4 regions of the Pseudomonas sp. E102 genome follow, and region 1 is predicted to be linked to each of the others. Evidence: predicted binding sites of a transcription regulator. Region 1 holds the regulator's gene; each other region holds the start of a gene.
What was found. The regulator sigma-54, encoded in region 1, starts transcription at its own class of promoters, with help from an activator protein. The targets are predictions, from matches to a motif close to ANTGGCATNNANNTTGCTNT.

Region 1 (7,742 bases):
ATGCCCAGGGCGTCATTGAGCAGGCGGATCAACCGCACGAGCACGCCCATGGCAATGGGGTCCTGGCCAACAAAGGGCTCATCGTACATGAGGATTTTTGGATCGAGGGCGATGGCCCGCGCCAACGCCACGCGACGCTTCATGCCACCGGACAGTTCATCCGGCATCAAATCCAGGGCCCCGCGCAGCCCGACGGCCTGCAGCTTGAGTAAAACGATGTCGCGGATCATTTCGTCCGGCAGTTCGGTATGGACCCGCAGGGGAAACGCCACGTTCTCGAACACATCGAGGTCGGTAAACAGCGCGCCGCTCTGGAACAGCACCCCCATATGCTTGCGCGCATCGAACAAATCGCTGCGCGACAACTTTGGAAGGTTCTGGCCATTGACCCAGACTTCGCCGGCGCTAGGGCGCAGTTGTGCCCCCATCAGCCGCAGCAGCGTGGTCTTTCCGCACCCGGAAGGCCCCATGATGCCGGTCACCTTGCCGCGCGGGATGCGAATATCGATGTCATTGAAAATGCTGCGCGTCCCTCGCTTGAAGGACAGTCCCTTCAGCTCGACCGCGTAGGCGTTGTCGGCACTCATCTAAACTCCTTGCGATGCAGCCTCATATCCGAATGCCCAGGCCAACCGACAAATGCCGGTACCGCCGGGCACACGAACCGGCGGCGAACTATATCACTGCAAGCGTCAGGCGCCCAAGGCCAACCCCCCGCCCGTTAAGCCTGGCTTAAGGTAAAACACCACATTTTATGTCCAGCCTTGCAACCGTTCGAACAAAGCGTGACGAACTAACGTGAGGGAATCGTTCATTACCGCTATAATCGCCGCCTTTTCATCGGGCTATACGATCTGACATGAGCCAATCCAGCGACCTGATTCAATCGGCACAACGTACCATCCGCCTCGAGCTCGAAGCCGTACAAGGCTTACTGGCCCACATCGACGCTGATTTCGTACGTGCCTGCGAGATGATTCTGGCCAGCAAGGGCCGCGTGGTCGTGGTCGGCATGGGTAAGTCCGGCCACATCGGCAACAAGATCGCCGCCACGCTGGCGAGCACGGGCACGACGGCATTTTTTGTCCACCCGGCCGAAGCCAGCCACGGCGACATGGGCATGATTACCCGGGACGACGTCATCCTGGCCCTGTCCAACTCCGGCTCGACCAATGAAATCCTCACGTTGCTGCCGCTGATCAAGCGCCTGGGCATCCAGATGATCAGCATCACCGGCAACCCGGACTCCCCGTTGGCCAAGGCCGCCGAGGTGAACCTCAATGTCCATGTCGAGCACGAAGCCTGCCCGCTGAACCTGGCCCCGACCTCCTCCACCACCGCGGCACTGGTCATGGGCGATGCCCTGGCCGTGGCCCTGCTGGAAGCCCGTGGCTTCACGGCGGAGGATTTCGCCTTTTCCCATCCCGGTGGCGCGCTGGGCCGTCGCCTGCTGCTGAAAGTCGAAAACGTGATGCACGCCGGAGAAGAGCTGCCGCAGGTGCAACGCGGCACGCTGCTCAAAGATGCGCTGATGGAAATGACCCGCAAGGGCCTGGGCATGACCGTGATCCTCGAAGCCGACGGCAAGCTCGCCGGGATTTTCACAGACGGCGACCTGCGCCGCACCCTCGACCGCGCGATCGACATTCGCAACGCAACCATCGACGAAGTCATGACGCTGCACGGCAAGACCGCACGCGCCGACATGCTGGCCGCCGAAGCCCTTAAAATCATGGAAGACCACAGGATAAACGCACTGGTGGTAGTGGATGACGAAGACCGCCCGATCGGCGCCTTCAACCTGTCCGACTTGCTGCGTGCTGGAGTAATGTAATGACGACCGACCTGCTGCAACGGGGCAAGACCATCAAGCTCGCCGTATTCGACGTCGACGGTGTACTCACCGACGGCCGCCTTTATTTCCTCGAAGACGGCAGCGAATTCAAGACCTTCAACACACTCGACGGCCAAGGCATCAAGATGCTGATGGCCTCGGGCGTGCAAACGGCCATTATCAGCGGCCGCAAGACCCCGGTGGTCGAACGGCGGGCGAAGAACCTGGGCATCCCCCACCTTTACCAGGGCCGCGAAGACAAACTGGTGGTTCTGGACGAGCTCCTTGGCCAACTCAATCTAAGCTATGAACAGGTCGCCTACCTGGGCGACGATCTGCCGGACCTGCCGGTCATCCGTCGGGTCGGCCTGGGCATGGCAGTGGCCAACGCAGCGGCGTTCGTGCGCGAGCACGCCCATGGCGTCACCACGGCAAGGGGCGGCGAAGGTGCAGCCCGTGAATTCTGTGAACTGATCCTGCGTGCCCAGGGCCACCTCGAAGCGGCCAACGCCGCATACTTGTGAGCCATTTATGCTAAGCAAGAAGATTCGCACCATTCTGGTGTTCAGCTGCATCGCCGCGATTTTCGCTGCGGTGGGCTATTGGAACATCAGCCCGGAACGCTTCCTTGACCAACCCGCGGCCAAGGTCGAGGAAAATGACATCGACTGGTATGCGACCAATACGCATACCCTGCAATACCTGCCGGACGGAAAGGTGCAGTACGAGATGACGGCCGACAAGGTCGATCATGTAAAGGCCAGCGACGTCACGCTGGTGACCAAACCGGACCTGAACATGTTCCGGGGTACCGAATTTCCATGGCACGTGCAGAGCGAACGGGCCGAGGTCAATCCCGGCGGCACCGAAGTCGAACTGATCGACTCGGTGCGCATCGCACGGACCGATGAAAAGAACCGTACGACCATCATCACCAGCAGTCGCATGACGGTCTTCCCGCAGCGAGAATATGCGCAGACCGAGCAACCCGTTAGAATCGACGGCGCTGGCGGCGTGTCGACCGGCGTGGGAATGAAGGCGTATTTGAAGGAAAGCAGGATACACCTGCTATCGAAAGTAAGAGGACAGTATGAAGCTCGCTAAAACCCTCCCTATTTTGCTCAGTCTGGGCGCTGCACTGGGAAGCGCGAGCGCCTGGGCCCTTCCCAACGACCGCGACCAGCCTATCCGCATCCAGGCCGACGACGCGCAACTGGACGACAAGAACGGTGTCGCCACCTATAAGGGTGACGTGATCATTACCCAGGGCTCGATGAAGGTGACCGGCAATACCGTCACCATCACCCGCACCCAGTCCGGCGACATCGACGTAGTGACATCCGTGGGCAACCTGGCGTACTTCGAACAGTTGCAGACCGCAGGCGACACCAAGCCTGTGCAGGGTTACGGGGTCACCATCCAGTATCACGCCGCCCAGGACCGCGTTGTATTGATCGACCGCGCCAAGGTCGTCGACAAGGACAACAACGTGACCCAAGGCGAGAAGATCGTCTACGACACGGTCAAGAAGCTGGCCAGCGCCGGCCGTGCCACTGGCAGCAAGGTGACCGAACAGCGTCCGCGGATCGACATGGTGATCCAGCCGAAAAAGAAAACCGACGAGCAGAAGGCGCAGTAATGGCAACTCTGAAAGCCCAGCACCTGGCCAAGAGCTACAAGAGCCGCCAGGTTGTGCGCGATGTCAGCCTGTCCATCGACAGCGGCCAGATCGTTGGCTTGCTCGGCCCCAACGGCGCGGGCAAGACAACCTGTTTCTACATGATCGTCGGGCTGGTTCAGGCCGACCAGGGCCGCGTACTGATCGACGACCTGGATGTCAGCCACCAGCCGATGCACGGCCGGGCGAAGGCCGGTATCGGTTATCTGCCGCAAGAAGCGTCGATCTTCCGCAAACTGTCGGTGGCCGACAACATCATGGCCATCCTCGAGACCCGCAAGGAGCTCGACAAGGCCGGCCGCCGCCAGGAATTGGAGAGCCTGCTGCAGGAATTCCATATCAGCCACATTCGCGACAACCTGGGCATGAGCCTGTCCGGCGGCGAACGTCGTCGCGTGGAAATTGCCCGCGCCCTGGCTACCGCGCCGAAATTCATTCTGCTCGACGAACCCTTCGCCGGCGTAGACCCGATTTCGGTGGGCGACATCAAGCAGATCATCCATCATCTCAAGGCCAAGGGGATCGGCGTGCTGATCACCGACCACAACGTGCGCGAGACACTGGACATCTGCGAGACCGCCTATATCGTCAACGACGGCCAGTTGATCGCCGAGGGCGACTCGGCCACCATCCTGGCCAACGAGCTGGTCAAGGAAGTGTATCTGGGCCACGAGTTCCGCCTTTAAGCCACGAAGCCTCAGGCGAAGGCCTGGGTGGCGCCGAATGTCCGATGACGACCCGTGGGCACTCTCAATTAATTGAAGACGCCCCCTAGGCAAACACTTCAGTTTCAGGCATATAATTTGCTTAAGTTTGGCGCTCCGGCGCCCTGTAGTGGATGGCGCATGTGCGCCGGCAAATAAGGTGTTAAGCCCCTGCCATGAAACCATCGCTAGTCTTGAGAATGGGCCAGCAGCTGACGATGACACCGCAGCTGCAACAGGCCATCCGCCTGCTCCAATTGTCGACCCTGGACCTGCAACAGGAAATCCAAGAGGCCCTGGAATCCAATCCGATGCTCGAACGCCAGGAAGAGGGCGACGACTTCGACAACACCGATCCACTGGCCGACAATGTCGAGCAGAAAACCACCCCGGAAATCCAGGAACCAACCTACCAACAGGAAGCCGCCCCCACGGTGGACAACCTTGAGGATGGCGAATGGAACGAGCGCATTCCCAACGACCTGCCCGTGGACACGGCTTGGGAAGACGTCTATCAGACCAGCGCCAGCAGCCTGCCGAGCGGCGATGACGACGAATGGGATTTCACTACCCGCACGTCCGCCGGCGAGAGCTTGCAGAGTCATCTGCTCTGGCAACTGAACCTGGCGCCGATGTCCGATACCGATCGCCTGATCGCCGTGACCCTGATCGATTGCATCAACAACCAGGGTTACCTGGACGAGACGCTGGAAGAAATCCTCGAAGCCTTCGACCCCGAGCTCGACATCGAGCTGGACGAGATCGAAGCCGTCTTGCATCGCATCCAGCAGTTCGAACCCGCCGGCATCGGTGCTCGCAACCTGGGCGAATGCCTGTTGCTGCAGCTGCGCCAATTGCCCGCCAAAACCCCGTGGCTGGCCGAAGCCAAGCGCCTGGTGACCGATTACATCGACCTTTTGGGCGGACGCGACTACAGCCAACTGATGCGTCGCATGAAGCTCAAGGAAGATGAACTGCGCCAGGTCATCGAGCTGGTGCAAAGCCTCAACCCGCGTCCTGGCTCACAGATCGAATCCACCGAGCCCGAATACGTCGTCCCCGACGTAATCGTGCGCAAGCACAACGATCGCTGGCTGGTGGAGCTCAACCAGGAGTCGATGCCCAAGCTGCGCGTCAACGCCCAGTACGCAGGTTTCGTCAAACGCGCCGATACCAGCGCCGACAACACCTTCATGCGCAACCAGTTGCAGGAAGCGCGCTGGTTCATCAAGAGCCTGCAGAGCCGCAACGAAACCCTGATGAAAGTCGCCACCCAGATCGTCGAGCATCAGCGCGGCTTCCTGGAATATGGCGACGAAGCGATGAAGCCGTTGGTCCTGCATGACATTGCCGAGGCGGTGGGCATGCACGAATCGACGATTTCACGGGTGACCACCCAGAAATTCATGCATACCCCTCGGGGCATCTATGAATTGAAATACTTTTTCTCCAGCCACGTCAGCACCTCCGAAGGCGGCGAATGCTCGTCCACGGCCATCCGCGCGATCATCAAAAAACTGGTCGCTGCGGAAAATCAGAAAAAGCCGTTGAGTGACAGCAAGATCGCTGGTTTACTGGAGGCACAAGGCATTCAGGTGGCCCGCCGTACCGTCGCCAAATACCGCGAATCCCTGGGGATCGCACCTTCGAGCGAACGCAAGCGGTTGATGTAACAGGCCACGCCACAGCGTTCCAGTGGCAGGCACCCAGCCTGCCGCTTTATGCACTGGCAACGAAGGAGAAGCTGTATGCAAGTCAACATCAGTGGACACCAACTGGAAGTGACCGAACCCCTGCGCACCTACATCGGCGAAAAACTCGACCGATTGGAGAGGCATTTCGACAAGATCACCAACGTGCAAGTCATTCTGAACGTCGAAAAGCTGAAGCAGAAGATCGAAGCCACACTGCATATTCCCGGCGGAGAAGTGGTTGCCAATGCGGAGCATGATGACATGTATGCCGCGATTGACCTGCTGACCGACAAGCTGGATCGCCAACTCAAAAAGCATAAGGAAAAGACCCAGAGCCTCCTCCAGGGCGCAACCGGTCGTTAACCCCCCCAATCCATGATCCGACTAGAAACCATCCTGACCCCCGGCCGTTCCCAGGTGAACGCGCCGGGTGGCAGTAAGAAGAAAGCCCTCGAACAAATTGCCAACCTGATCCACCGCGAAGTGCCGGATCTGGAAATGCAGGACGTCTTCGAGGCCCTTATCGCCCGTGAAAAACTAGGCTCCACCGGTTTTGGCAACGGCATCGCCATTCCACATTGCCGCCTCAAAGGCTGTACGTCGCCGATCAGCGCGCTACTGCACCTTGAAGCGCCCATAGATTTCGACGCCATCGACGGCGCCCCGGTCGACCTGCTGTTCGTATTGCTGGTTCCGGAAGCGGCGACCGATGCGCACCTTGAGCTGCTGCGCCAGATCGCCAGCATGCTGGACCGCAAGGAAGTGCGCGAAAGACTGCGCAGCGCAACGAGTAACGACGCTTTGTATCAGGTTGTCCTGGACGAGCAGAACGGTCATTAAACATGCGCATGATCATCGTCAGTGGCCGCTCCGGCTCCGGTAAAAGTACCGCCCTCAATGTGCTTGAGGACAGCGGCTACTACTGCATCGACAACTTGCCGGCAGGCCTGCTTCCGGAGTTGGCCGAGCGCGCCCTGATCCACACCGAACTGGCGCAACCGCTGGTCGCCGTGTCGGTCGATGCCCGTAACCTGCCCAGCCACTTGTCGCGCTTCCCCGAACTGCTCGAGGAAGTGCGCAGCCGCCATATCCAATGCGATGTGCTCTACCTGGATGCCGACGAAGAAACCTTGCTCAAGCGTTTCTCCGAAACTCGCCGGCGCCATCCACTGAGCAATGCGAGCCGCTCCCTGGCCGAAGCGATCCATGACGAAAGCCAACTGCTCGGGCCCATCGCGGACCTGGCGGACCTCAAGCTCAACACCACGAACCTGAACCTGTATCAACTGCGCGACACCCTCAAGTTGCGCCTGCTGAACCAGCCAGAACCGGGTACGGCCTTTCTCGTCGAATCGTTCGGTTTCAAACGCGGAATGCCGGTAGATGCCGACCTGGTGTTCGATGTCCGCTGTTTACCCAACCCTTATTGGAAACCGGAACTGCGCGAGCAGTCCGGGCTGGACCAACCGGTAATCGACTACTTGGCCGCCCAGCCGGATGTCGAAGAGATGTACCAGGACATTTCCAGCTACCTGCTCAAATGGCTGCCCCGCTTTGCCGCTAGCAACCGCGCCTACGTCACGATCGCCATTGGCTGTACGGGTGGCCATCACCGCTCCGTCTACCTGACCGAACGCCTGGGTCAGCTCCTGCAACAATCCCTGAAGAACGTCCAGGTTCGCCACCGCGACCTCAGCTAAAGGATTCACACCGCGATGCCTGCTCGTGAAATTGAAATCATCAACAAGCTGGGTTTGCATGCCCGAGCGTCGGCGAAATTCGTAGGTGTGGCGGGTCAGTTTCCTGAGACCACGATCCGGGTCGGGCGCACG
Region 2 (7,742 bases), 2.7 Mb from region 1:
ACCCGACATCCCGATATTGAGCAAACTCATGGTTCAGACCTTATAAAGTCGTGGTGGCACCAGCCGAAGCGTAGTTTTGGTAACTCGTCATCTGCCGGGCTATGTTCGAAATCTTGCTGGCGTAGTTCGGGTCGGTGGCGTAACCGGCCTTCTGCAACTCGCGTACAAACTGTTCCGGGTTATCGGCCGACTTCAGCACAGCTTGATAGCGACTGTTGCTTTGCAGCAGATTGACCAGGTCATGGAAACTGTCACGGTACGAGGCGTAGGAACGGAACTCGGCCGTCTCCTTGACCATCTCGCCATTGCGGAATTCGCTGGTGATCGCCCGCGCCGAATCGCCCTTCCAGTTCGCGCTGGCCTTGATGCCGAACAGGTTGTGGCTGCTGCTGCCATCGGGCTGGCGCATCACCGATTTGCCCCAACCGGTTTCGAGAGCAGCCTGGGCCACCAGGTAACGAGGGTCGACGCCGATACGGTCCGCTGCTTCCTTGGCCATTGGCAGCATGGCGTTGACGAATTCATCGGCATCGCGGAAGGCCTTGCGCGCCGGCGCCAACGGTGGCTGGGCCACGGCGCGGCCATAGACTTGCATGTCGCCTTTGGGCTCGGCAGCCTTGAGCGCGGCCAGCCAGTCACCGTTGGCCAGCTCACCGGAAGCCGGCTTGACGGCGGCAATGGCGCGATCAGGCAACACGTTCTGCGCCATCGCTTCAGGCCTGACCGATGCCGAAGGCACCAACCCCGCGAGCAAGCGGTCGGCGAGTTTCGGTGGCAGGGCCAGGCGGCGCTGGTTGATCAATTCCATGTCGTTACGGTGAATGCCCTCGGCACCTTGCGGCGCGCTCACGGCACGCGACGCCCAGAGTGGGCGCTGGCCGTTGCTGCGCGACAACGGCCCGTCGGGCAGCGTTCCGGCCGCCACAGGCGTGGGTACTGGCGCCTTGGCCTTGTCCAGCGCCTCTTGCTGCTTGGCGGCCGATAAGGTGGCCGCCTCGCCCGAGGCCAGCGGTTTGTTCTTCGACATCTGGCGCAGCAGCACGTCAGCCAGGCCGATACCGCCGCCCTCGCGGGACATGGAAACGGCCAACTGCTGGTCGTACATTTCCTGGTATTGCTTGGCTTCCGGCGTGTTCATTGGATTGTCCTTGCCCAGGGCCTCGGTGGCCGAACGCATGGACTTGAGCATTTCGCCGAGGAACAGCGACTCGAACTCCTGCGCCACTTTGCGCAGGTTGCCTTCGCTGTTCTTGTCGCCGACCTTGAGCTGATTGAGGCGATTGAGGTCCGAATAGGACGCTGAATCCCCACTGATCAAGGCGCCTTTGCGCATATCCACCATGACCGCTTTCCTTAAATCACGATCAGGTCGGCTTGCAACGCGCCGGCCTGCTTCAAGGCTTCGAGAATCGCCATCAGGTCGCCCGGTGCCGCGCCGACCTGGTTCACCGCCCGGACGATTTCATCCAGGGTCGTGCCCGGACCGAACTTGAACATCGGCTTGGCTTCCTGCTCGGCATTGACCCGTGAACGCGGGACCACGGCGGTCTGGCCGTTGGACAATGGGCCCGGCTGGCTGACGATCGGGTCTTCGGTGATGGTCACGGTCAGGCTGCCGTGGGTCACGGCGGCTGGCGAAACCTTGACGTTCTGGCCAATCACGATGGTGCCGGTGCGCGAGTTGATGATGACTTTCGCCACCGCCTGGCCCGGGTCGACTTCGAGGTTTTCCAGGATCGACAGGTAGTCGACCCGCTGGCTCGGATCCAGTGGCGCGGTGACGCGGATCGAACCGCCGTCGATTGCCTGGGCCACGCCTGGGCCGAGCATGTCATTGATCTTGTCGACGATGCGCTTGGCCGTGGTGAAGTCGGAACGATTGAGGTTCAGCGTCAGGCTGTTGCCCTGGTTGAAACCGCTCGGCACCGCACGTTCAACCGACGCGCCGCCAGGGATGCGCCCGGCCGACGGAACGTTGACGGTGATCTTCGAACCGTCGCGCCCTTCGGCATCGAAACCGCCCACCACCAGGTTGCCCTGGGCGATGGCGTAGACGTTGCCGTCGATACCCTTGAGCGGGGTCAGCAACAAGGTGCCGCCGCGCAAGCTCTTGGAGTTACCGATGGACGAAACGGTGATGTCCACCTGCTGGCCGGGCTTGGCGAAGGCCGGCAGATCGGCACTGACCGACACCGCCGCAACGTTTTTCAACTGCACGTTGCCGGAGCCCGCCGGCACCTTGATGCCGAACTGCGACAGCATGTTGTTGAAGGTCTGCAGGGTAAACGGTGTCTGTGTGGTCTGGTCACCGGTGCCATTGAGGCCAACGACCAGGCCGTAGCCGATCAACTGGTTGGAACGCACGCCGGAAATACTGGCGATGTCCTTCAGGCGCTCGGCTTGAGCGCTGAAGGCTGCCGACATCACCAGGGCACCGATCAACAGCTGTTTAAGATTCAACTTGATCACCTAGAAAGGGAACTTCGGGCTGAGGAAGAAGCGGTCGAACCAACCTGGCTGACTCGCATCGGCAAAGGCACCAGTGCCCGAATAGGTGATGCGCGCATCGGCCACGCGAGTGGACGAAACGGTGTTATCGGTGGCGATGTCATCGGCCCGAACCATGCCGGCGATGCGTACCAGTTCGTCACCGGTGTTGAGCGTCAGCCACTTTTCACCCCGTACGACGATGATGCCGTTGGGCAGGACGTCGGCCACCGTCACGGTGATCGAACCGGTCAGGCTGTTGCTCTGTCCCGACTTGCTGTCGCCCTTGGTGGCACGGTCGGCGCCATAGCCGGCGTTGAGGCTGAGATCGTTGCTGCCGATCGGATTGTTGGTGGTCAGGCCCGAGCCGAACAGCGATGTCAGGCCGACGCTGGTCTCGCTGGTCTTGTCGATCTGCGAGTTGGCGTTCTTGCTGGCCTGGGTCCGCTCGTTCAGGGTGATGGTGATGATGTCACCGACCCGGAAAGCCTTGCGATCGCTGTACAGATTCTGCTCGAAACCGGCCTGGTAGATCGAACCGTTATTGGCCGCCGCCGGCAACGGTGTGCGCGGCAACACCGGAGCGTAGTACGGGTCATTGGGCCTTGGCGTTGGCGCGACACAGCCCGCCAATGCGGTGATCCCACTCAATGCCAGAACAGATACGAAGCGATTCATGACCCTACCTCTTGGTGTTGCAGGCGACCCTGGAGCCGCCCTGTCTACGTGATGACGAATGTTGCGACGCGATTACAGGTTCTGCGTGACGAACGAGAGCATCTGGTCGGCGGTGGAGATGACTTTGGAGTTCATCTCGTAGGCGCGCTGGGTGGTGATCATGTTGACCATCTCCTCAACGGTGCTCACGTTCGACGTTTCCAGGGTGTTCTGCAGCGTGGTGCCGAAGCCGTTCAGGCCAGGCGTGCCGACTTGTGGCGCGCCGCTGGCAGCGGTTTCCATGAACAGGTTGTTACCCACCGCTTGCAGGCCGGCCGGGTTAATGAAATCGGCGGTCTGCAGGTTGCCGATCACCTGGGAGGCCGGGTTGCCCGCCACGGTGATGGACACGGTGCCGTCGCGGCCCACGGTGAAGGTCTGGGCATCGTTCGGGATGATGATGGCCGGTTCCAGGGCGAAACCACTGGCGTTGACGATCTGGCCATTGGAATCGAGGTGGAAGGTACCGTCACGGGTGTAGGACGTGGTGCCGTCCGGCTGCAGGATCTGGAAGAAACCGCGACCGTCGATGGCCATGTCCAGCGGCTGCTCGGTGGTCTGCAGGCTGCCGGCGTTGAAGTTTTTCTGCGTGCCGACGATGCGCACACCGGTACCCACTTGCAGGCCCGACGGCAATTCGCTGTCCTGGGTCGACTGGGCGCCTGGCTGGCGTTTTACCTGGTAGAGCAGGTCCTGGAACTCGGCGCGATCACGTTTGAAACCCGTGGTCGAGACGTTCGCCAGGTTGTTGGAAATGGTGGACAGGTTTGTGTCCTGGGCGGACAGACCTGTTTTGGCAACCCAAAGAGCCGGAAGCATTCGATTCTCCTCTCACGCCTGTTTTTCGGCGCAGCGCTGTAATTAGTGATTAGATCTGCAAGACCCGAGCCATGGCCTCATCGCCTTCTTTGGCGGTGTTCATCATCTTGACGTGAAGCTCAAACTGCTTGGCCAGGGCCAGCACCGAAGTCATTTCATCCACGGCATTGACGTTGCTCGCTTCCTGGAAGCCCGACACCAGTTGTACGTTGGCATCGATGGGCGCGGGCTGGCCGTCCTTGGTACGGATCGAGCCGTCGAGGCCCTTGGTCATGTTCTTGAGGTCAGGGTTGACCAGTTTGATTCGGTCCACCTCAGCCATCACCCGCGGGCCTTCGCCCATGGCGCGAATGCTGATGGTGCCGTCCTGGCCGATTTCGATTTTCTGCTCTGGTGGCACGGCGATCGGACCGCCATTGCCCATTACCGGCATGCCGTTGCCGGCCCGCAGCACACCCAGGGCGTCAACGTTGAGGCTGCCGGTACGCACGTAGCTTTCACCGCCGTCGGGATTCTGCACGGCCATCCAGCCCGGCCCGCTGACCGCCACGTCCAGGTCGCGACCGGTTTCAACCAGTGCTCCCGGGGTGAAGTCAGTGGCAGGCCGCTCGGACATGGCAAACGCCCGCGCCGGAAAGCTGTCGCCGAACACCGGCATCGAACGTGCCTGCTCCAGGTCTTTCTGAAAACCATTGGTGGAGATGTTCGCCAGGTTGTTGGCATGGGCCCGTTGCGCCAGTGCGTTCTGGCTGGCGCCGGTCATTGCCACATAAAGGTACTTGTCCACTGTCGTTCCTCTGCATGCCGGACGTTTGCCGCCCACTGCTGTGTTGCACAGCCTTAAGCAAATTGCAGACCAACTTATTTCTGACGCTGGTGGGGCCGGTAAATAAAGGGCTTGGCGGAATTGAAAGGGATTATGGAAACGTATCGAAGACGAAAAACCGGCGGTGTCGTGCCGCTTACGGCAAGTGTCCGCCTAACCTGATCAAATAGACGCCCCGTGGCGAGGGAGCTTGCTCCCGCTGGGCCGGTCCGACGCCTCGGGCGTAGCGGCCCCACACTTTTGGCGATTGCTACGCAACCGAGCGGGAGCAGCTCCCTCGCCACGAAGCGTCTATCATCACATGCCGGGTTCTTTGCCCACCTCATACTCACGCAACTTATTGGCAATCGTCGTATGGGAAACCCCCAGCCGCTTGCCCAGTTGCCGGCTGCTCGGGTGTTCGGAATACAGGCGCTCGAGCACGGCCTTCTCGAAACGGCCGACGATCTCGTCCAGCCCTCCGTCGAGGGAAAAGTCACCGAGGGGTTGGCGCACGCCGTAGTCCGGCAGGCGAATGTGTTCGGCCTTGACCTTCCCGCCGTCGCATAGGGAAACGGCCTGGAACAGCACGTTTTCCAGTTGCCGGACATTGCCTGGCCAGTGGTAATGACTGAGCCGGTCCATCGCCGCTGGGGCCAGTCTTGGCAGTGGGCAGCCAATCTGGCGACTGGCCTGGTCGAGGAAATGCTCGACCAGCGGGGCCAGCCCGTCGAGGCATTCGCGCAGCGGCGGGATGTGCAGAGAAAGCACATTCAGGCGATGGTACAAATCTTGACGGAATTCTCCCCGGGCACAGAGTTCGGACAAATCGACCTGGGTCGCGCAGATCACCCTGACATCCAGGTAGACCTCTTCGTCACTGCCTACGCGGCGGAAGCAACCGTCCTGTAGGAAACGCAGCAATTTCACTTGCAAGCGCGGACTCATTTCTCCGACACCGTCGAGAAACAGCGTACCGCCCGCCGTCAGCTCCAGCAGCCCGAGCTTGCCTTCGGCCCGCGCCCCTTCGAAGGCGCCGGGCCCGTAGCCGAACAGTTCAGTCTCGGCCATGGACTCCGGTAATCCGGCGCAGTTGAGCGCCATCAACGGCGATTGCCCCCGTGGGCTTGCCAGGTGACAGGCACGGGCCAGCAATTCCTTGCCGGTTCCGGTTTCGCCTTCTATCAATAGCGGCGCGTCCAGCGGCGCCATGCGCCGGGCCTCGCGGACCACCGCCGCCATTACCTTCGAACTCTGGAAAATACTGTCGAAGCCGCGCAGTTCCTGCTTGCGCACGTTATAGATGCGCTCGCCCACCCGGTCGGCGCGGTGCAAGGTCAGCACCGCGCCGGCCATCGCCTCGCTGTCGTCGTGCTCCGATTGGAGCGGCGCGATGTCCGCCAGGAACACATCGCCCTTGACCTTGACCCGCAGGCCATTGATCCGCGATTGGTTGGCGCGCACCAGTTCCGGCAGGTCGAAGTCCTCGGCGTAGCGGGACAAGGGAATCCCCGGCACCTCGTCGACCCGCACCCCGAGCAACTGCGCCGCCGCCCGGTTGGCCGCGACGATGGAGCCGCCCATGTCGATGGACAACACCGGAAACTCCAAGGCGCCAAGCAAGGCATTGAGCTCCATGTGCCGACGCTCGCTCGGCATCAGCCCTACGCGCTTGACGCCGAACACCCCGGCGATGCCTTCGAACTTCGGACGCAACGCCTGGAACTGGATGTTGATCAGGTTCGGGCAGTGCAGGTAGATCGCATTGCCATGCTCGCCACCGACCTCGCCCCGGGCGACGTTGATGCCGTATTCCACCAGCAGATTGAGAATGTCCCGCAGGATGCCGATGCGGTTCTGGCAATGGACTTTGATACGCATGAGAGGCCCGATGCTGTTCACTTAAGGTTTGTTTGATTCATTGTGGCGAGGGAGCTTGCTCCCGCTGGGGCGCGAAGCGGCCCTGTTTTTTTGGGGCTGCTGCGCAGCCCAGCGGGAGCTAGCTCCTCGCCACAGTTTTCTGCGCTGCGGCGCAAATAGCCGTCAAGATTATGTGACAGTTTGAGGACCTTTCCCAGCCGAAAATACCTGCAACACCGAGACTCGCCAGAATACGTAACGTAAACTTTACACTTTATGCATGACTGGCGGTTGTTCGGCCAGCTAGCCCTGCTGCGCCTGCCCCTGGTTTGGGTTATCCCTTATGCATCGCTGGAGATAACAACAAACAAATCTTCCCCTTGAGGGATATCAGCAGGAGAGCAGCATGAAGCAGACGCAATACGTGGCCCGCGAGCCCGATGCGCAAGGTTTTATCCACTACACCGCTGAAGAACACGCAGTGTGGAACACGCTGATCACCCGCCAGCTGAAAGTCATCGAAGGCCGTGCGTGCCAGGAGTACCTGGACGGTATCGACAAGCTGGGGTTGCCCCATGACCGCATCCCGCAGCTGGAGGAAGTCAACAAAGTGCTGGGCGAGACCACGGGCTGGCAGGTCGCCCGGGTGCCCGCGCTAATCCCTTTCCAGACCTTTTTCGAGTTGCTCGCCAGCAAGCAGTTTCCGGTGGCGACCTTTATTCGTACCCGTGAAGAACTGGACTACTTGCAAGAGCCGGACATTTTCCACGAGATCTTTGGTCACTGCCCTCTGCTGACCAATCCCTGGTTTGCTGAATTTACCCACACCTACGGCAAACTCGGCCTACAGGCCTCCAAGGAAGAACGCGTCTACCTGGCGCGTCTGTATTGGATGACCATCGAATTCGGCCTGGTGCAGACGCCGCAAGGCCGGCGCATCTACGGCGGCGGCATTCTCTCGTCGCCCAAGGAAACCGTGTACTGCCTGTCAGACGAGCCGGAGCACCAGGCCTTCGATCCGCTGGAAGCCATGCGCACGCCTTACCGCATCGAC
Region 3 (7,742 bases), 2.7 Mb from region 1:
GTGCCATCGTCGGCCTCGACCGTGTTGGTGAACCCGAGGTCACGCAACAGGTTTTTTATGATCCGCCGCATCGTTGAGAAGTCATCAACGATGAGGATTTTCATGTTCTTGTCCAATTCGACCTCCAAGCAGTCTTAAACGCGCCCAGCACCTAGACGCGCCATTTCAATCAATCCGGCACAACACTCGACAACGGTATGGAGCACAACGGATGGAGACTGGCCCGGCATACGCCATGCCAGCCCCGCTCGCAGCGTCCCCACACTGCTCGTCAGCGCGCTCGCCACTCCCCCAAACGCCCCCGCAAGCGGGCCGCGCACTGGCTATGTAACTGGCTGACCCGCGATTCGCTTACCCCCAGGACTTCACCGATTTCCTTGAGGTTCAGCTCTTCGTCGTAGTACAGCGCCAAGACCAGTCGCTCACGCTCCGGCAAATTGGCAATCGCATCCGCCAGGGCGCTCTGGAAACGTTCATCTTCCAGGTCGCGCGACGGCTCCATGTGAGCACTCGCGCCGTCCTCGTGCAGCCCTTCGTGTTCGCCGTCCTGCAACAGGTCGTCGAAACTGAACAGGCGACTGCCCAAGGTATCGTTCAAAATCCCGTAATAATCATCGAGACTCAACTGGAGTTCGGCCGCAACCTCGTGATCTTTAGCGTCTCGCCCGGTTTTCGCTTCAATCGCACGAATCGCGTCGCTGACCATGCGGGTGTTGCGATGCACCGAACGCGGCGCCCAGTCGCCCTTGCGGACCTCATCGAGCATCGCCCCGCGGATACGGATACCGGCGTATGTCTCGAAACTGGCGCCCTTGCTCGCGTCGTATTTGTTCGACACTTCGAGCAGGCCGATCATGCCCGCCTGGATCAAGTCCTCGACCTGGACACTGGCCGGCAAACGCGCCAGCAAGTGGTAGGCGATGCGCTTGACCAGTGGCGCGTAACGCTCGATCAATTCGTACTGGGCGTCCCGTGCCGATTTTTTGTAGAGATGGTTGTAACCGCTGGCTGTCATAACACGGGCCCTGCTGTTTGTTGCACGAGACGCTCGACGAAAAATTCCAGATGCCCACGTGGGTTGGCCGGCAGCGGCCAGGTGTCGACCTTCTGGGCGATCGCCTTGAACGCCAGGGCGCATTTGGAACGAGGAAAAGCTTCATAAACGGCACGTTGCTTCTGGACAGCCTTGCGTACGCTTTCGTCGTAAGGCACTGCGCCGACGTATTGCAGGGCGACGTCCAGGAAGCGATCCGTGACCTTGGTCAACTTGGCGAACAGGTTGCGTCCTTCCTGTGGGCTTTGGGCCATGTTGGCCAGGACGCGAAAGCGGTTCATGCCATAGTCGCGGTTAAGCAGTTTGATCAGCGCGTAGGCGTCGGTGATCGACGTCGGTTCGTCGCAGACCACCAGCAACACTTCCTGGGCGGCGCGCACGAAACTGACCACCGAGTCACCGATACCGGCTGCCGTGTCGATCACCAGCACATCGAGGTTGTCACCGATGTCGCTGAAGGCCTGGATCAGGCCGGCGTGCTGCGCCGGGGTCAGGTGAACCATGCTCTGGGTGCCGGAGGCGGCCGGCACGATGCGAATCCCGCCGGGGCCTTGCAACAGCACGTCGCGCAATTCACAGCGCCCTTCGATCACGTCCGCCAGCGTGCGCTTGGGTGTGAGCCCCAGCAGCACGTCGACGTTCGCCAGGCCCAGGTCGGCGTCCAGCAGCATGACCCGTCGGCCAAGCTCTGCCAGAGCCAGGGACAAGTTCACTGACACGTTAGTCTTCCCGACGCCACCTTTGCCGCCGGTCACCGCGATCACCTGTACGGGATGCATGCTGCCCATGTTCGTTCTTTACCTTGTCTTACTTAGACGGAGGCCACATTACTGGCTGCGCGTTCACATACGGAACAATGCATGGCAGACCATCGATGTAGGTACAAAAAATATTCATGAATACCTCAGCCAACCTGCTTGGTCGGGCTGTGGTAGATATCAGCGAACATGTCAGCCATGGCTTCTTCGCTGGGTTCTTCCTGCATTTGCACACTCACGGCACGACTGACCAGTTGATGACGGCGCGGCAGATGCAAATCATCCGGGATCCGCGGCCCGTCGGTCAGGTAGGCCACCGGTAGTTCATGACCGATCGCCAGGCTCAACACCTCGCCCAGGCTTGCCGTTTCGTCCAGCTTAGTCAGGATGCAGCCGGCCAGCCCGCAGCGTTTGTAACTGTGGTATGCGGCGGTTAGAACCTGTTTCTGGCTGGTGGTTGCCAACACGAGATAATTTTTTGACTTGATGCCACGCCCGGCCAGGCTTTCCAGCTGCATGCGCAGGGCCGGATCGCTGGCTTGCAGGCCGGCGGTGTCGATCAGTACGACGCGCTTGCGCATCAGCGGTTCCAGCGCCTGGGCCAGGGACTGGCCCGGATCCACATGGGTCACCGACACATTGAGGATCCGGCCCAAGGTCTTGAGTTGCTCCTGGGCACCGATGCGGAAACTGTCCATGCTCACCAGGGCGATACTCTGGGCGCCGTACTTGAGTACATAACGGGCCGCGAGCTTGGCCAGAGTGGTGGTCTTGCCCATGCCGGCCGGGCCGACCATGGCGATTACTCCGCCCTCTTCCAGTGGCTCGACTTCCGGCGTGGCGATCATCCGCGCCAGGTGCGCAAGCAGCATGCGCCAGGCCTGGCGAGGCTCGTCGATGTCGCTGATCAATGCCAGCAGGTCGCGCGCCAGCGGGCCGGACAGGCCAATGCGTTGCAGGCGACGCCACAGGTTGGCCTGGGCCGGACGGCTGCCTTGCAGTTGGTTCCAGGCCAGCGAGCCGAGCTGGACTTCCATCAGCTCGCGCAGGCTGTTGAGTTCGAAGCGCATCGAGTCCAGGGCACGGGGATCAACGCCCGCGGCTGCGGCAACGGGTACCGGTGCCGGACGACGCGGTTCGGCCGGCGTCGGCTCGATCAGCGGTTCGGCAGCGGTCAGCGGCAGGCCTGCGGTCAGTGGCTGGCCGGCGAACAATTGACGATTGGTGCCCGCGCTGGCCGAGCCTTCGCTGCTGCGCAGGCTCAACTCGGCCTGGGCGCTGGCGATGCGCGACTGAGTCTTGCGCAGCTCGTCCTCGAGCTCCATGTTCGGAACGCGAGGGGCCAGCGCCGACAATTTGTAGTCCAGGGCCGCCGTCAGCTCGACACCGCCGGCGATACGACGGTTGCCGATGATGGCTGCTTCAGCGCCCAGCTCGTCACGAACCAGTTTCATGGCCTGACGCATATCGGCGGCGAAAAAACGCTTCACTTGCATAAACCACTACCTCAGCCGTTGGGCCCTACTGTCGCAACGATGGTCACTTGCTTGTTGTCCGGTATTTCCTGGTACGCCAGCACATGCAGCCCCGGGACCGCGAGGCGCCCGAACCGCGAAAGCATCGCGCGAATCGGACCGGCCACCAGCAGGATCACCGGTTGGCCTTGCATCTCTTGCCGCTGGGCTGCTTCGATCAGCGAACGCTGCAGCTTCTCGGCCATGCTTGGCTCCAGCAGAACACCCTCTTCCGAGCCTTGTCCTGCCTTCTGCAGACTATTGAGCAATATCTGTTCCAACCTTGGTTCCAGAGTGATCACAGGCAGCTCAGACTCAGTGCCTACAATGCTTTGGACGATTGCGCGGGATACGCCGACCCGCACCGCAGCCACCAGAGCGGCGGTATCTTGACTCTTCGAAGCGTTGTTGGCGATCGCTTCGGCAATGCTGCGTATGTCGCGCACCGGAACCTGTTCGGCCAGCAGCGCCTGCAACACCTTGAGCAATTGGGACAACGAAACCACGCCCGGCACCAATTCTTCAGCCAGTTTCGGCGAGCCTTTGGCCAGTACTTGCAGCAGTTGCTGGACTTCTTCGTGACCGATCAGCTCGCTGGAATGCTTGTAGAGAATCTGGTTCAAGTGGGTCGCCACGACCGTGCTGGCGTCCACCACGGTATAACCGAGGGACTGGGCCTGGGCCCGCTGGCTGATTTCGATCCACACCGCTTCCAGGCCGAAAGCCGGATCCTTGGCGGTAATGCCGTTGAGCGAACCGTAGACCTGCCCTGGGTTGATCGCCAGCTCGCGGTCCGGGTAGATCTCGGCTTCCGCCAGGATCACGCCCATGAGCGTCAGGCGATAGGCGCTCGGCGCCAGGTCGAGGTTGTCGCGAATGTGGACGGTGGGCATGAGGAAGCCCAGATCCTGGGACAGCTTCTTGCGCACGCCCTTGATCCGCGCCAGCAACTGACCGCCCTGGTTGCGATCGACCAATGGAATCAAGCGGTAGCCGACTTCCAGGCCGATCATGTCGATCGGCGTCACGTCATCCCAACCCAATTCCTTGGTTTCCATGGCACGCGCTGGCGACGGCAGCAGTTCCTGCTGGCGCTTGACCTCTTCCAGCGCCTGGACCTTCTGCACGTTCTGCTTCTTCCAGAACAGGTACGCGCCACCCGCGGCCAAGGCCGCCATGCTCAGGAAAGAAAAGTGCGGCATTCCCGGCACGAGACCCATCACCGCCATCAGGCCGGCCGCCACGGCCAGGGCCTTGGGCGACGCGAACATCTGGCGATTGATCTGCTTGCCCATGTCTTCGGAGCCCGAAGCACGGGTCACCATGATCGCCGCCGCTGTGGATAACAACAGTGATGGCAATTGCGCCACCAAACCGTCACCGATGGTCAGCAACGCGTAGACCTTGCCGGCGTCGCCGAAAGCCATGCCGTGCTGGAAGATACCGACGGCCATGCCGCCAATCAGGTTGATGAACAGGATCAGCAGGCCGGCGATGGCGTCACCGCGGACAAACTTACTTGCACCGTCCATGGACCCGTAGAACTCGGCTTCCTGGGCTACTTCGAGACGGCGCAGCTTGGCCTGGCTCTGATCGATCAAGCCGGCATTGAGGTCAGCGTCGATCGCCATCTGCTTTCCAGGCATCGCGTCGAGGGTGAAACGCGCGCTCACCTCGGAAATCCGCCCGGCGCCCTTGGTCACCACGACGAAGTTAATGATCATCAAGATGGCAAAGACCACGATACCGACCACGTAGTTGCCGCCGATCACCACTTCGCCGAAGGCCTGGATCACCTTACCGGCGGCCTGGTGCCCCTCGTGACCGTGAATCATCACCACCCGGGTGGACGCCACGTTCAGCGCCAGGCGCAACAGCGTCGCCACCAGCAGGATGGTCGGGAAGACGGCGAAGTCCAATGGGCGCAGGGCGTATACGCACACCAGCAGCACCACGATCGACAAGGCGAGGTTGAACGTGAAGAACACGTCCAGCAGGAACGGCGGTACCGGCAGCATCATCATGGCGAGCAGGACCAGCAGCAACAGCGGCACGCCCAGATTGCCCCTGCTGAGGTCTACGACGTTGCTGCGAGCGGTGCTGAGTAACTGAGAGCGATCCACCAATATTCCCCGTTCCTGGAAGCAAACTTTTGACGCCCGGAAGGGGCGCAGGCGGGGTATTGCAAGAAGCTTTCCAACTTTCGCGGGAGGTTGAAATAGAGGCTTTCAAGGGATGCCGACCTGTGGGAGCGAGCTTGCTCGCGATGGCGGAGGGTCAGTTTGTGCGAGCGTTGACTGGAAGACCGCTATCGCGAGCAAGCTCGCTCCCACAGGGGCTTTGGCACCTTGGTTCAGGAATCGCGGCGCAAATCCGGCGGGATGGGCAGGTCCTTGAGCGGTTCTGGCCGCTTGGCCTTGCCGGCGCGGTGCTGGCGGATCTGGTAGACGTAGGCCAGCACCTGGGCGACGGCGAGGTACAAGCCTCCCGGGATTTCCTGGTCAAGCTCGGTGGAGTAGTAGATCGACCGCGCCAATGCCGGAGATTCGAGCAGCATCACTTCGTTGGCGACGGCGATCTCGCGAATCTTCAACGCCAGGAAATCGCTGCCCTTGGCCAGCAGGACCGGCGCATTGCCCTTGTCGGGATCGTACTTGAGCGCGACGGCATAGTGAGTCGGGTTGGTGATGACCACGTCGGCGTCGGGAATCGCCGCCATCATCCGCCGCTGGGAAACCTCGCGCTGCAACTGGCGGATCCGCTGCTTGACCTCCGGCTTGCCCTCCGAGTCCTTGTACTCGTCGCGCACCTCCTGCTTGGTCATCATCAATTTCTGCTTGCTCTGGTAGAGCTGGATCGGCACGTCGATGGCGGCGATGAGGATCAGCCCGCAAGCCATCCACAAGGTGCTCCAGCCGACCAACTGCACGCTATGGATGATGGCTTGCTCCAGCGGCTCATGGGCAATGCGCAGCAGATCGTCGATATCGGCCTGCAACACCGCCAGCGCGACGAACAACACCAGGAGAAATTTTCCGAAAGCCTTGAGCAGTTCCATCAACGCCGTGGTGGAAAACATGCGCTTGATACCGGCGGCCGGATTCATCCGGCTGAACTTCGGTGCCAGGCTACCGGCGGCGAACAGCCATCCGCCCAGGGAAATCGGGCCGATGAAAGCCGCCAACAGCAGAAAAATGAGCACCGGTTGCATTGCAAGCATCGCGATCTTGCCCGAATGCAACAGGTACTGCGTCATAGCGCCCGGCGTGAGCAATACCTCGCGAGGCAAGGAAAAATTCAACCGCATGATTTCCAGCAGATCCAACGCCAGTCCGCCACCGTAAATCAGCAAGCCACCGGCACCGGCGAGCATGATCGCCAGGGTGTTGAGCTCCTTGGAACGGGCAATCTCGCCCTTTTCCCGGGACTGCTTCTTGCGTTTCTCGGTGGGGTCTTCTGTTTTATCCTGACCGCTTTCGCTCTCGGCCATGGTTCAGCGCGCCTGTGCCATGTCGCGTAACAGCTGCAAGGCCTGGGTGGCCAACGGCTGATACTGATTGAGAATGTCCCCCAGGCTGACCCAGAAAATCACCATGCCCAGCACCAGGGTCAGCGGGAAGCCGATGGAAAAGATGTTCAACTGCGGCGCCGCCCGGGTCATCACGCCGAAGGCGATGTTGACCACCAGCAGCGCGGTAATCGCCGGCAACACCAGTACCATCGCCGCGCCGAGGACCCAGCCAAGCTTGCTGGCAATGTCCCAGAAATGATTGACCAGCATCGCGCTGCCTACCGGCAATGTGGTGAAGCTCTCCGTCAATACTTCGAACACCACCAGATGCCCGTTCATGGCGAGGAACAGCAACGTCACCAGCATCGTCAGGAACTGCCCGATAACGGCAGTGTTCACGCCGTTGGTGGGGTCGATCATCGAGGCGAACGCCATGCCCATCTGGATCGAGATGATTTGCCCGGCCACCACGAATGCCTGGAAAAACAACTGCAGCGAAAAGCCCAGCAAGGCGCCTATGAGGATCTGTTCGGCCACCAGCATCAACGCGGTGAGGTCCAGGGCGTTGACCGGCGGCATGGGCGGCAGCCCGGGGGCGATGACCACCGTAATCGCCAGGGCGAAATACAGGCGCACACGACCCGGCACCAAGGTCGTGCCGAAGACCGGCATGCTCATCAGCACGGCCGTGACACGAAACAACGGCAGGATGAACGACGCCACCCAGGTACTGATCTGGGTATCCGTCAGCGCGAGCATCGACATCGTCAGCCGATCAACTGCGGAATACTGCCGTACAACTGCAGGATGTATTCCATGAAGGTTTGCACCAGCCAGGGACCGGCGACGATCAGCGTGACCAGCATCACCAGCAGGCGCGGCAGGAAACTCAGGGTCTGCTCGTT
Region 4 (7,742 bases), 1.2 Mb from region 1:
TGTGGTTCAACCCGATGGGCAAGGCCTGGGATGCCGATCACGCACCGGATGCGGAGATTCGCAGCCTGACCGAACTGCCAGGGTTATTGGCGGCGTGGCATAGCCAACCCTGAACCTTGTGGGAGCGAGCTTGCTCCCACAGGGCCGAGCCTGTCCGTGGAGTTTATCCCGCCCATGAAAAAGCCCGCAGCGACGGCGGGCTTTTTCAGCAAGCAAGAAACAGAGGCTCAGATAGGGCGACTGCCATACTTGTTGTCGGGCTTCTTGGGCGGATCGGCGACCACGTTGGCCTCCACTTCCTGCACCTTTCCGCCCCTGGCCAGGAATTCCTCCATGGCCTTGGCAAGCGCGTCACGCTCCTTGTTCTTGGCCTCTACGCTCGGTAACTCGTCGACTGATACCGCTGCCTTGGCCTTGCCTTTGGCAGTGGGGACCGGAACATCGGCACCTTCGTCGTCGGCAACATCTTCAGCCGCCGCTTCCAGGCCTTCTTCGGTCTCGTCTTCGTCACCTACTTCGAGGTCGTCGTTTTCCAGATCATCGTCGCTCATGTTCTACCTCATGACTTGCGAAAAGCAGATTAGTTATAGCCCAGCTTCGCCATCTGTCGAAGGCTGCCAGAAAAAATTCAAGATCCGCTGACAAGCAGCGGTCATGCCCCTTCACCGTGCAAGGTGGCGAGGACTTTACGAGCACCGCCATGATCTCGGTGCTCGCCCAGATAAACGCCTTGCCAGGTACCCAACGCCAACCGTCCCGCCGTCACCGGAAGGCTGAGCTGACATCCCAGCACACTGGCCTTGAAGTGCGCCGGGAGGTCGTCCAGGCCTTCGTCGTTGTGCTCATAGCCGACGGTTCCTTGTGGGATCAGCCGATTGAAAAATCGTTCGAAGTCTCGACGTACCGCCGGATCGGCGTTCTCGTTGATGGTCAACGAGGCCGAGGTGTGCTGCAGCCACAGATGCAACAGACCGACACGACATGCCTTGAGTTCAGGCAGGCCGGCGAGTAGCTCGTCCGTCACCAGATGAAAGCCCCGGGGCCTCGCCCGCAGGGTTATCAGCGTCTGTTGCCACATACAGATCTCCGCACGTTCGGCGCGCATTCTAGCGCGCTCTGGAAAAAAACAAAGGGCCTAATATTCCTGCCTCGATGTAAGTCTTTGGCGGTAGAAAAACCCATGTCGTATACACAACAAAAGGCGTCGGAAAAAACCGGCGAACCTTGTGAGCAATGACAAATTCCAGACAAAAAAATGCCCGGCGAACCGGGCATTTTTTTTGCGCGTTGCTTACAGGTTGTAACCACGCTCGTTGTGCTGGGCCAAGTCCAGGCCCACGGCTTCTTCTTCCTCGGAGACACGCAGGCCCATGACGGCGTCCAGTACCTTGAGAATGATGAAGGTCACGACCGCGGTATAGATCACGGTGAAACCCACGCCTTTGAATTGAATCCACACTTGTGCGCCGATATCGGTCACGGTGCCGAAGCCACCCAGTGCCGGTGCAGCGAATACACCGGTCAGGATCGCCCCGAGGATACCGCCGATGCCATGTACGCCGAAGGCATCCAGGGAGTCGTCATAGCCGAGCTTGCGCTTGAGGGTGGTGGCGCAGAAGAAGCACACCACGCCCGCCGCCAGGCCGATGACCAACGCGCCCATCGGGCCCACGGTGCCGGCAGCCGGGGTGATTGCAACCAGGCCGGCCACCACGCCCGAGGCAATGCCCAGCGCGCTTGGCTTGCCGTGGGTGATCCACTCGGCAAACATCCAGCCCAGTGCCGCGGCAGCCGTGGCGATCTGGGTGACCAGCATCGCCATGCCGGCAGTGCCGTTGGCCGCGACGGCGGAGCCGGCGTTGAAGCCGAACCAGCCTACCCACAGCATGGCCGCGCCCATCAGGGTATAACCCAGGTTATGCGGTGCCATTGGGGTGGTCGGGAAACCTTTGCGCTTGCCCAATACCAGACAGGCTACGAGACCGGCGATACCGGCGTTGATATGCACCACGGTGCCGCCGGCGAAGTCCAGCACGCCCCAATCCCACATCAGGCCGCCGTTGCCGGACCAGACCATGTGCGCAATCGGCGCATACACCAGGGTGAACCACACGCCCATGAAGATCAGCATGGCGGAGAATTTCATCCGCTCGGCAAAGGCACCGACGATCAGCGCTGGGGTGATGATGGCGAAGGTCATCTGGAAGGTGATGAACACCGCTTCTGGAAACAATGCAGCCGGACCGGTCAGGCTGGCCGGGGTGACGCCCGCCAGGAATGCCTTGCCCAGGCCGCCGATGAAGGAATTGAAGTTGACGACGCCCTGTTCCATGCCAGTGGTGTCGAACGCGATGCTGTAGCCGTAGATGACCCACAGGACGCTGATCAGACCGGTGATGGCGAAGCACTGCATCATCACCGAAAGAATGTTTTTCGACCGAACCATGCCGCCGTAGAACAGCGCAAGGCCAGGGATGGTCATGAACAGGACAAGAATCGTGGCAGTCAGCATCCAGGCAGTGTCGCCGGAGTTGAGGACTGGGGCTGCCGCTTCTTCCGCCATGGCCAGGCCAGGCATTACGAAGGACAACAGGGCTCCTAGCCCTGCGAATTTACGCAGAGTCATATTGTTTTCTCCTGGGGCGTTGGGTTTGACGGCTTAGATAGCGTCGGTATCGGTTTCGCCGGTACGGATGCGAATGGCCTGTTCCAGATTGACCACGAAGATCTTTCCGTCACCAATCTTGCCGGTGTTGGCGGCCTTGGTAATCGCCTCGATGACCCGATCAAGATCCTTGTCGTCGATGGCGACATCGATCTTCACCTTGGGCAGGAAGTCGACCACGTATTCCGCGCCGCGATACAGCTCGGTATGGCCTTTCTGCCGACCGAAGCCTTTGACTTCAGTAACGGTAATGCCCTGCACGCCGATTTCGGACAGCGACTCGCGTACGTCGTCCAGCTTGAACGGCTTGATGATGGCAGTGACTAGCTTCATGAAACTCTCTCCCGAATTGGTGGACTTGCCCCAGGAAAACAAACCCGACTCAAGTCTAAGCGCAGTGCCTGGCTTTGTAACGCGTCGTCGGCCCAAGTTGCCCGACCGGTGCCAGCTGACTACTCCTGACGAAACTCCCCGCTCCGCCTGCTGCACTGCATTCGTCACAGCGACTGCATCAGTGCATGGGTCACCAGCCACTAAGCAGAAAGCTTGCCATCTGTACCCAACCCCCCTGATTTCAACCCTTTACCCGTTGCGCCGGTCTGCGCCGAACCACGAACCGCAGCGATACGCACAACAACGGTGCGGTGATGCCCGGGGCCGTGCGCGAAAAGCGTGCAACCCGAGCCGCGAATTGACTATAGACACTGCGTGATACACTGCCCGCCATTGTTTCCAGGACACCTGACATGCTCGCGCCCAAAGACCTCCTCGACGCCCTGAGCGGCCACGCCTCCCGCCTGTTGAGCGGCGACACGCCACTCCCCAAGAATGAAATCGAAAGCCAGTTCAAGGCCCTGCTGCAAAGCGGGTTCAGCAAACTGGACCTGGTCAGCCGGGAAGAATTCGACAGCCAGATGGTCGTGCTGGCCCGGACCCGGGCACGGCTGGAGAGCCTGGAAGCCAAGGTGGCCGAGCTGGAGGCGCGACTCGACCCCAAGGACGAGTGAGCACCTCTTGCCAGGGATGCGGCGTTAAGCGCGTGATTTGTCCCAGGCCCACCAGATCATCCAAAGCGCCGGCAGGGGCTCGCCGCCTGTAACGGCAATTGAAAAACAACCGCCTGAATGGCGGTTGTTCATTCATGCCCCCACTTGCGCAACATCCTGCGAAAATTTGCCCCTTCAATTGCCCCGCCCTCTCAGTTTCCCCGGACTAGTCTTCAAGAGCCGCAGGATGCGGCTCTCCATCAGTCAAGGAACGCTTCATGTCGCTCGCCATCGTCCACAGCCGCGCCCAAGTGGGGGTCGAAGCCCCTGCCGTTACCGTTGAGGTTCATCTGGCCAACGGCTTGCCGTCACTGACGATGGTCGGCCTGCCGGAGGCGGCGGTGAAGGAGAGCAAGGACCGGGTGCGCAGCGCGATCATCAATTCAGGGCTCAATTTCCCGGCGCGGCGCATCACCCTGAACCTGGCGCCAGCGGATCTCCCCAAGGACGGAGGCCGGTTCGACCTGGCGATTGCCTTGGGAATCCTGTCGGCCAGCGTGCAGGTGCCGACCTTGATGCTGGACGACGTGGAGTGCCTCGGCGAACTGGCATTGTCCGGCGCCGTGAGACCGGTACGCGGCGTGCTCCCCGCGGCGCTGGCGGCACGCAAGGCTGGACGCATGCTGTTGGTACCCCGGGCCAACGCCGAGGAAGCTTGCCTGGCGTCAGGGCTGAAGGTGATCGCCGTGGACCATCTGCTCGAAGCAGTGGCGCATTTCAACGGCCACGTCCCAGTCGAGCCTTTTGTGTCCAACGGGCTGCTCTCGGCCAGCAAACCCTATCCCGACCTCAGCGAAGTACAAGGTCAAGCCGGAGCCAAGCGCGCCTTGCTGATCGCGGCAGCGGGAGCTCACAATCTGTTGTTCAGTGGCCCACCCGGTACGGGCAAGACGCTGCTGGCGAGTCGTTTGCCGGGGTTGCTGCCACCGCTGGCCGAAAGCGAGGCCCTGGAGGTCGCGGCTATACAGTCGGTCGCCAGTTGCGTGCCCTTGAGCCATTGGCCGCAACGGCCGTTCCGCCAGCCACACCATTCGGCGTCCGGCCCTGCCCTGGTGGGTGGAGGCTCCAAGCCGCAACCGGGGGAAATCACCCTCGCCCACCACGGCGTGCTGTTCCTGGACGAGCTTCCAGAGTTTGATCGCAAGGTATTGGAAGTCTTGAGGGAGCCCTTGGAGTCGGGGCATATCGTGGTTTCGCGCGCCCGCGATCGCGTGCGCTTCCCGGCCCGCTTCCAGTTGGTAGCGGCCATGAACCCCTGCCCCTGTGGATACCTTGGCGAGCCCAGCGGCCGCTGCTCGTGCACACCGGACATGGTGCAGCGCTATCGCAACAAGCTGTCCGGCCCCTTGCTCGACCGCATCGACCTGCACCTGACTGTGGCGCGGGAAGCCACGGCGCTCAATCCCAAAGGCGAACCGGGTGACGACACCGCCACCGCGGCCGAGCGGGTGGCCGAAGCCCGGGAACGCCAGCAAACCCGCCAAGGCTGTGCCAACGCATTCCTAGATCTACCGGGGCTGCGCCGCCATTGCAAACTGTCCTCGACCGACGAGGCGTGGCTGGAAACCGCCTGCGAACGACTGTCCCTGTCGCTGCGAGCCGCCCACCGCTTGCTGAAGGTCGCCCGCACGCTGGCCGACCTTCAGCAGTTGGAACGGATCAGCCGCGAGCACCTGGCCGAAGCCCTGCAATACCGGCCCGCAACGCCATGAAACAGGTCACGGCTTGCTCAGGTCCACCAGCGGTGTGTCTCGCACCTCGACTTTTCGATCGCCCTGGATGTCATCAATGCGCTTGAGGGCTTTGTCCACGGCCCCCTTGTCCGCCAGAAGACTGTAGTGGATCTGGAACTGCTTGCGCTCTTTCGGTGCGATGCTGGGCACCAGGCCCAGCGGACGCTGGTAGCGGCGGTTATAGGAAAAACTGGTACCTGGCTCCAAGCCGGTCACGTAGCCCTGGCCTTGGGTATCGGTGTTTTTCCACAGGGAAAACACCGGAAGCGTCCCGGTATTGAAGCCCACGGAAACGCCGAGGCTACCGGCCTTGTTGTGCAGGACGGTCAGCGTATCGCCCTTGGCGTCGGCGTAAGGCACGACGTTGTAAACGGTTTCATCGTAGTCCTTGGTGGGAGCTCGATAGGTGGTCCAATCCTTCAGGTCGCCCTTGGCCTTGTCGTTGAACGGCGAAACCTGTTTGACCGGGGCGGCGAAGCGGGCCCCCTGCTCCAGGAATGGCGTGCTGAAATTGCTGTGATAGAGCGCCTGGTATTCCTTTGGATAATCGCCATTGTTGGTCAGCGTGTCGTTGAGGGAAAAGGTCACGCTGCCGGGCTCGGTGACCAATTCAGTCTGGACCGAGAAGTCAACCTTCTTGAACGCCTGCTCCTTCAACTCGCCTCGCAGGGTGATGGCGTAAGGTGGCTTTTCATCAATGTGCAAGGTGACTTTGTTCGCCGAAATGTTCGCGGCGCGCCCATGCAAGGTCAGCAGCTCACCGTTGTCGATGCCGGGGTGGCCGACCCACTCATAGCCGCAGCGGGTCACCAACTCATTGAAGCCTTCAAGCCAGCCCAGGCCACCTCGGCCGTTGAGTTCGATGAATGCTGGATTGACCACTTCTTTGACCGGCGAATCCCAGCCCATGCGCACATCGCCGACCGAGGCTTGAAGCACGTTCATGCCACGGGTCGGGACGACTGACAGCTTCAGAGTGCCGTTGTCGATGTCGACAATGCTCACGCCTTCCTGACGCCCCCCGTGGAGGGTGCGCATCGTCACGGAAAACGGCTTATCGGTTTTCACGCCCAGTTGTTGGCTGGTGATTTGCCAGGGTTGGGCGGCTTTATCGGAGTCGAGCAGTACGTAATCCCACGCCATCGCATGGGAAGCTACGCCCAAGGCGCCGAGGGCAACGAAGAGTCTTAGGGAATTCATGGAGACGGCCTTTTGTTGGAGTTGTGCGGTTTTTATAGACTTGAAGAAACGTTTCAGCAAGCCAAAAAACAGCAACTACCTGAAAAACTACACGGCTACAGATTGGAGATTTTTTGCGGGAAACGAGCTTGCTCGCGGTGATTTTTTGCCTAGGCAGCCTAGAACCCGTGGCGGGGGAGCTTGCTGCCGCTCGACTGCGCAGCAGTCGCAAGACGCGACGATAAGGTCTGCCTGAAAAGGCGCGGGCCTGCTGTGCAGGCCCGCGGGAGCAAGCTCCCTCGCAACGGGATTGGGTTGGCTTGCTCGTGAGGGGACGGTTTCAGCGGAACCGATCGACTTCTTTGCGAAGGTCCTGCGCCAGTTTTTCCAGTTCCTTGGCGGTGATCGCCAGGTTCGAAACCACTTCGCGCTGTTCGCTGTTGGCCATGGCAATACTCTGCAGGTTGCTGCTGAGCAGGGTCGCGGTGCTGCTTTGCTCCTGCGTAGCCGTAGTGATCGCGGCGAATTGCTGGCCGGCCGAGCGGCTTTGCTCATCGATACGCGCCAGGGCCGAGGCCACGTTGGCGTTACGCGACAAGCCTTCCTGCATGAGCAGGTTGCCCTTCTCCATGGTGCTGATGGCGTTGCCGGTTTCCTGCTGGATGCTGTTGATCATGCCGGAAATTTCGTCAGTGGCCTGGCGAGTGCGCGAGGCCAGGCTCCGAACCTCGTCAGCTACCACGGCAAAACCACGACCCTGCTCGCCCGCCCGTGCAGCTTCGATGGCGGCGTTCAACGCCAGCAGGTTGGTTTGCTCGGCGATCGAAGTGATCACACCGACAATGCCACCGATCTCCTGGGAGCGCTGGCCCAGCGTGTTGATGACCGTTGCAGTGCTGTTCAAGGCGCCCGCGATCTGTTCCAGGGACGATGACGCTTCGTCCATCGAGGTACGGCCGATGCGAGTCTGTTGGGCATTGTCCTGGGCCAGGCGCTCGGTATTGCCCATGTTGTCGGCGATGTTCAAGGAGGTGGCGCTGAATTCTTCCACCGCCCCGGCCATGCTGGTGATCTCGCCGGACTGTTGCTCCATCCCTTCATAGGCGCCACTGGACAATC

Region 2: a site for sigma-54 is predicted at 4,865-4,884, ahead of DOCECA_RS04145 (flagellar basal body rod protein FlgF). Genes of this name have one in related genera too.
Region 3: a site for sigma-54 is predicted at 5,508-5,527, ahead of flhA (flagellar biosynthesis protein FlhA). Genes of this name have one in related genera too.
Region 4: a site for sigma-54 is predicted at 3,200-3,219, ahead of glnK (P-II family nitrogen regulator). Genes of this name have one in related genera too.

Annotation. Positions count from the first base shown of each region.
Region 1 covers NZ_CP084025.1:3,946,003-3,953,744, forward strand. The annotation lists gene DOCECA_RS18075 (ATP-binding cassette domain-containing protein) at 1-587, opposite strand, end outside; gene DOCECA_RS18080 (KpsF/GutQ family sugar-phosphate isomerase) at 860-1,834, shown strand; gene DOCECA_RS18085 (KdsC family phosphatase) at 1,834-2,358, shown strand; gene lptC (LPS export ABC transporter periplasmic protein LptC) at 2,366-2,938, shown strand; gene lptA (lipopolysaccharide transport periplasmic protein LptA) at 2,925-3,473, shown strand; gene lptB (LPS export ABC transporter ATP-binding protein) at 3,473-4,198, shown strand; gene DOCECA_RS18105 (RNA polymerase factor sigma-54) at 4,393-5,889, shown strand; gene hpf (ribosome hibernation-promoting factor, HPF/YfiA family) at 5,965-6,273, shown strand; gene ptsN (PTS IIA-like nitrogen regulatory protein PtsN) at 6,286-6,750, shown strand; gene rapZ (RNase adapter RapZ) at 6,753-7,610, shown strand; gene DOCECA_RS18125 (HPr family phosphocarrier protein) at 7,626-7,742, shown strand, end outside.
Region 2 covers NZ_CP084025.1:864,014-871,755, reverse strand. The annotation lists gene flgK (flagellar hook-associated protein FlgK) at 1-30, opposite strand, end outside; gene flgJ (flagellar assembly peptidoglycan hydrolase FlgJ) at 41-1,339, opposite strand; gene DOCECA_RS04160 (flagellar basal body P-ring protein FlgI) at 1,354-2,424, opposite strand; gene flgH (flagellar basal body L-ring protein FlgH) at 2,470-3,165, opposite strand; gene flgG (flagellar basal-body rod protein FlgG) at 3,238-4,023, opposite strand; gene DOCECA_RS04145 (flagellar basal body rod protein FlgF) at 4,073-4,810, opposite strand; gene DOCECA_RS04140 (sigma-54-dependent transcriptional regulator) at 5,147-6,709, opposite strand; gene phhA (phenylalanine 4-monooxygenase) at 7,095-7,742, shown strand, end outside.
Region 3 covers NZ_CP084025.1:911,670-919,411, reverse strand. The annotation lists gene DOCECA_RS04380 (chemotaxis response regulator CheY) at 1-104, opposite strand, end outside; gene fliA (RNA polymerase sigma factor FliA) at 272-1,015, opposite strand; gene fleN (flagellar synthesis regulator FleN) at 1,012-1,842, opposite strand; gene flhF (flagellar biosynthesis protein FlhF) at 1,959-3,308, opposite strand; gene flhA (flagellar biosynthesis protein FlhA) at 3,320-5,449, opposite strand; gene flhB (flagellar biosynthesis protein FlhB) at 5,680-6,816, opposite strand; gene fliR (flagellar biosynthetic protein FliR) at 6,820-7,602, opposite strand; gene fliQ (flagellar biosynthesis protein FliQ) at 7,605-7,742, opposite strand, start outside.
Region 4 covers NZ_CP084025.1:5,167,586-5,175,327, reverse strand. The annotation lists gene DOCECA_RS23290 (HAD family hydrolase) at 1-113, shown strand, start outside; gene sutA (transcriptional regulator SutA) at 228-551, opposite strand; gene DOCECA_RS23280 (secondary thiamine-phosphate synthase enzyme YjbQ) at 653-1,078, opposite strand; gene DOCECA_RS23275 (ammonium transporter) at 1,292-2,626, opposite strand; gene glnK (P-II family nitrogen regulator) at 2,660-2,998, opposite strand; gene DOCECA_RS23265 (accessory factor UbiK family protein) at 3,412-3,672, shown strand; gene DOCECA_RS23260 (YifB family Mg chelatase-like AAA ATPase) at 3,930-5,423, shown strand; gene DOCECA_RS23255 (aldose 1-epimerase family protein) at 5,430-6,644, opposite strand; gene DOCECA_RS23250 (methyl-accepting chemotaxis protein) at 6,964-7,742, opposite strand, start outside.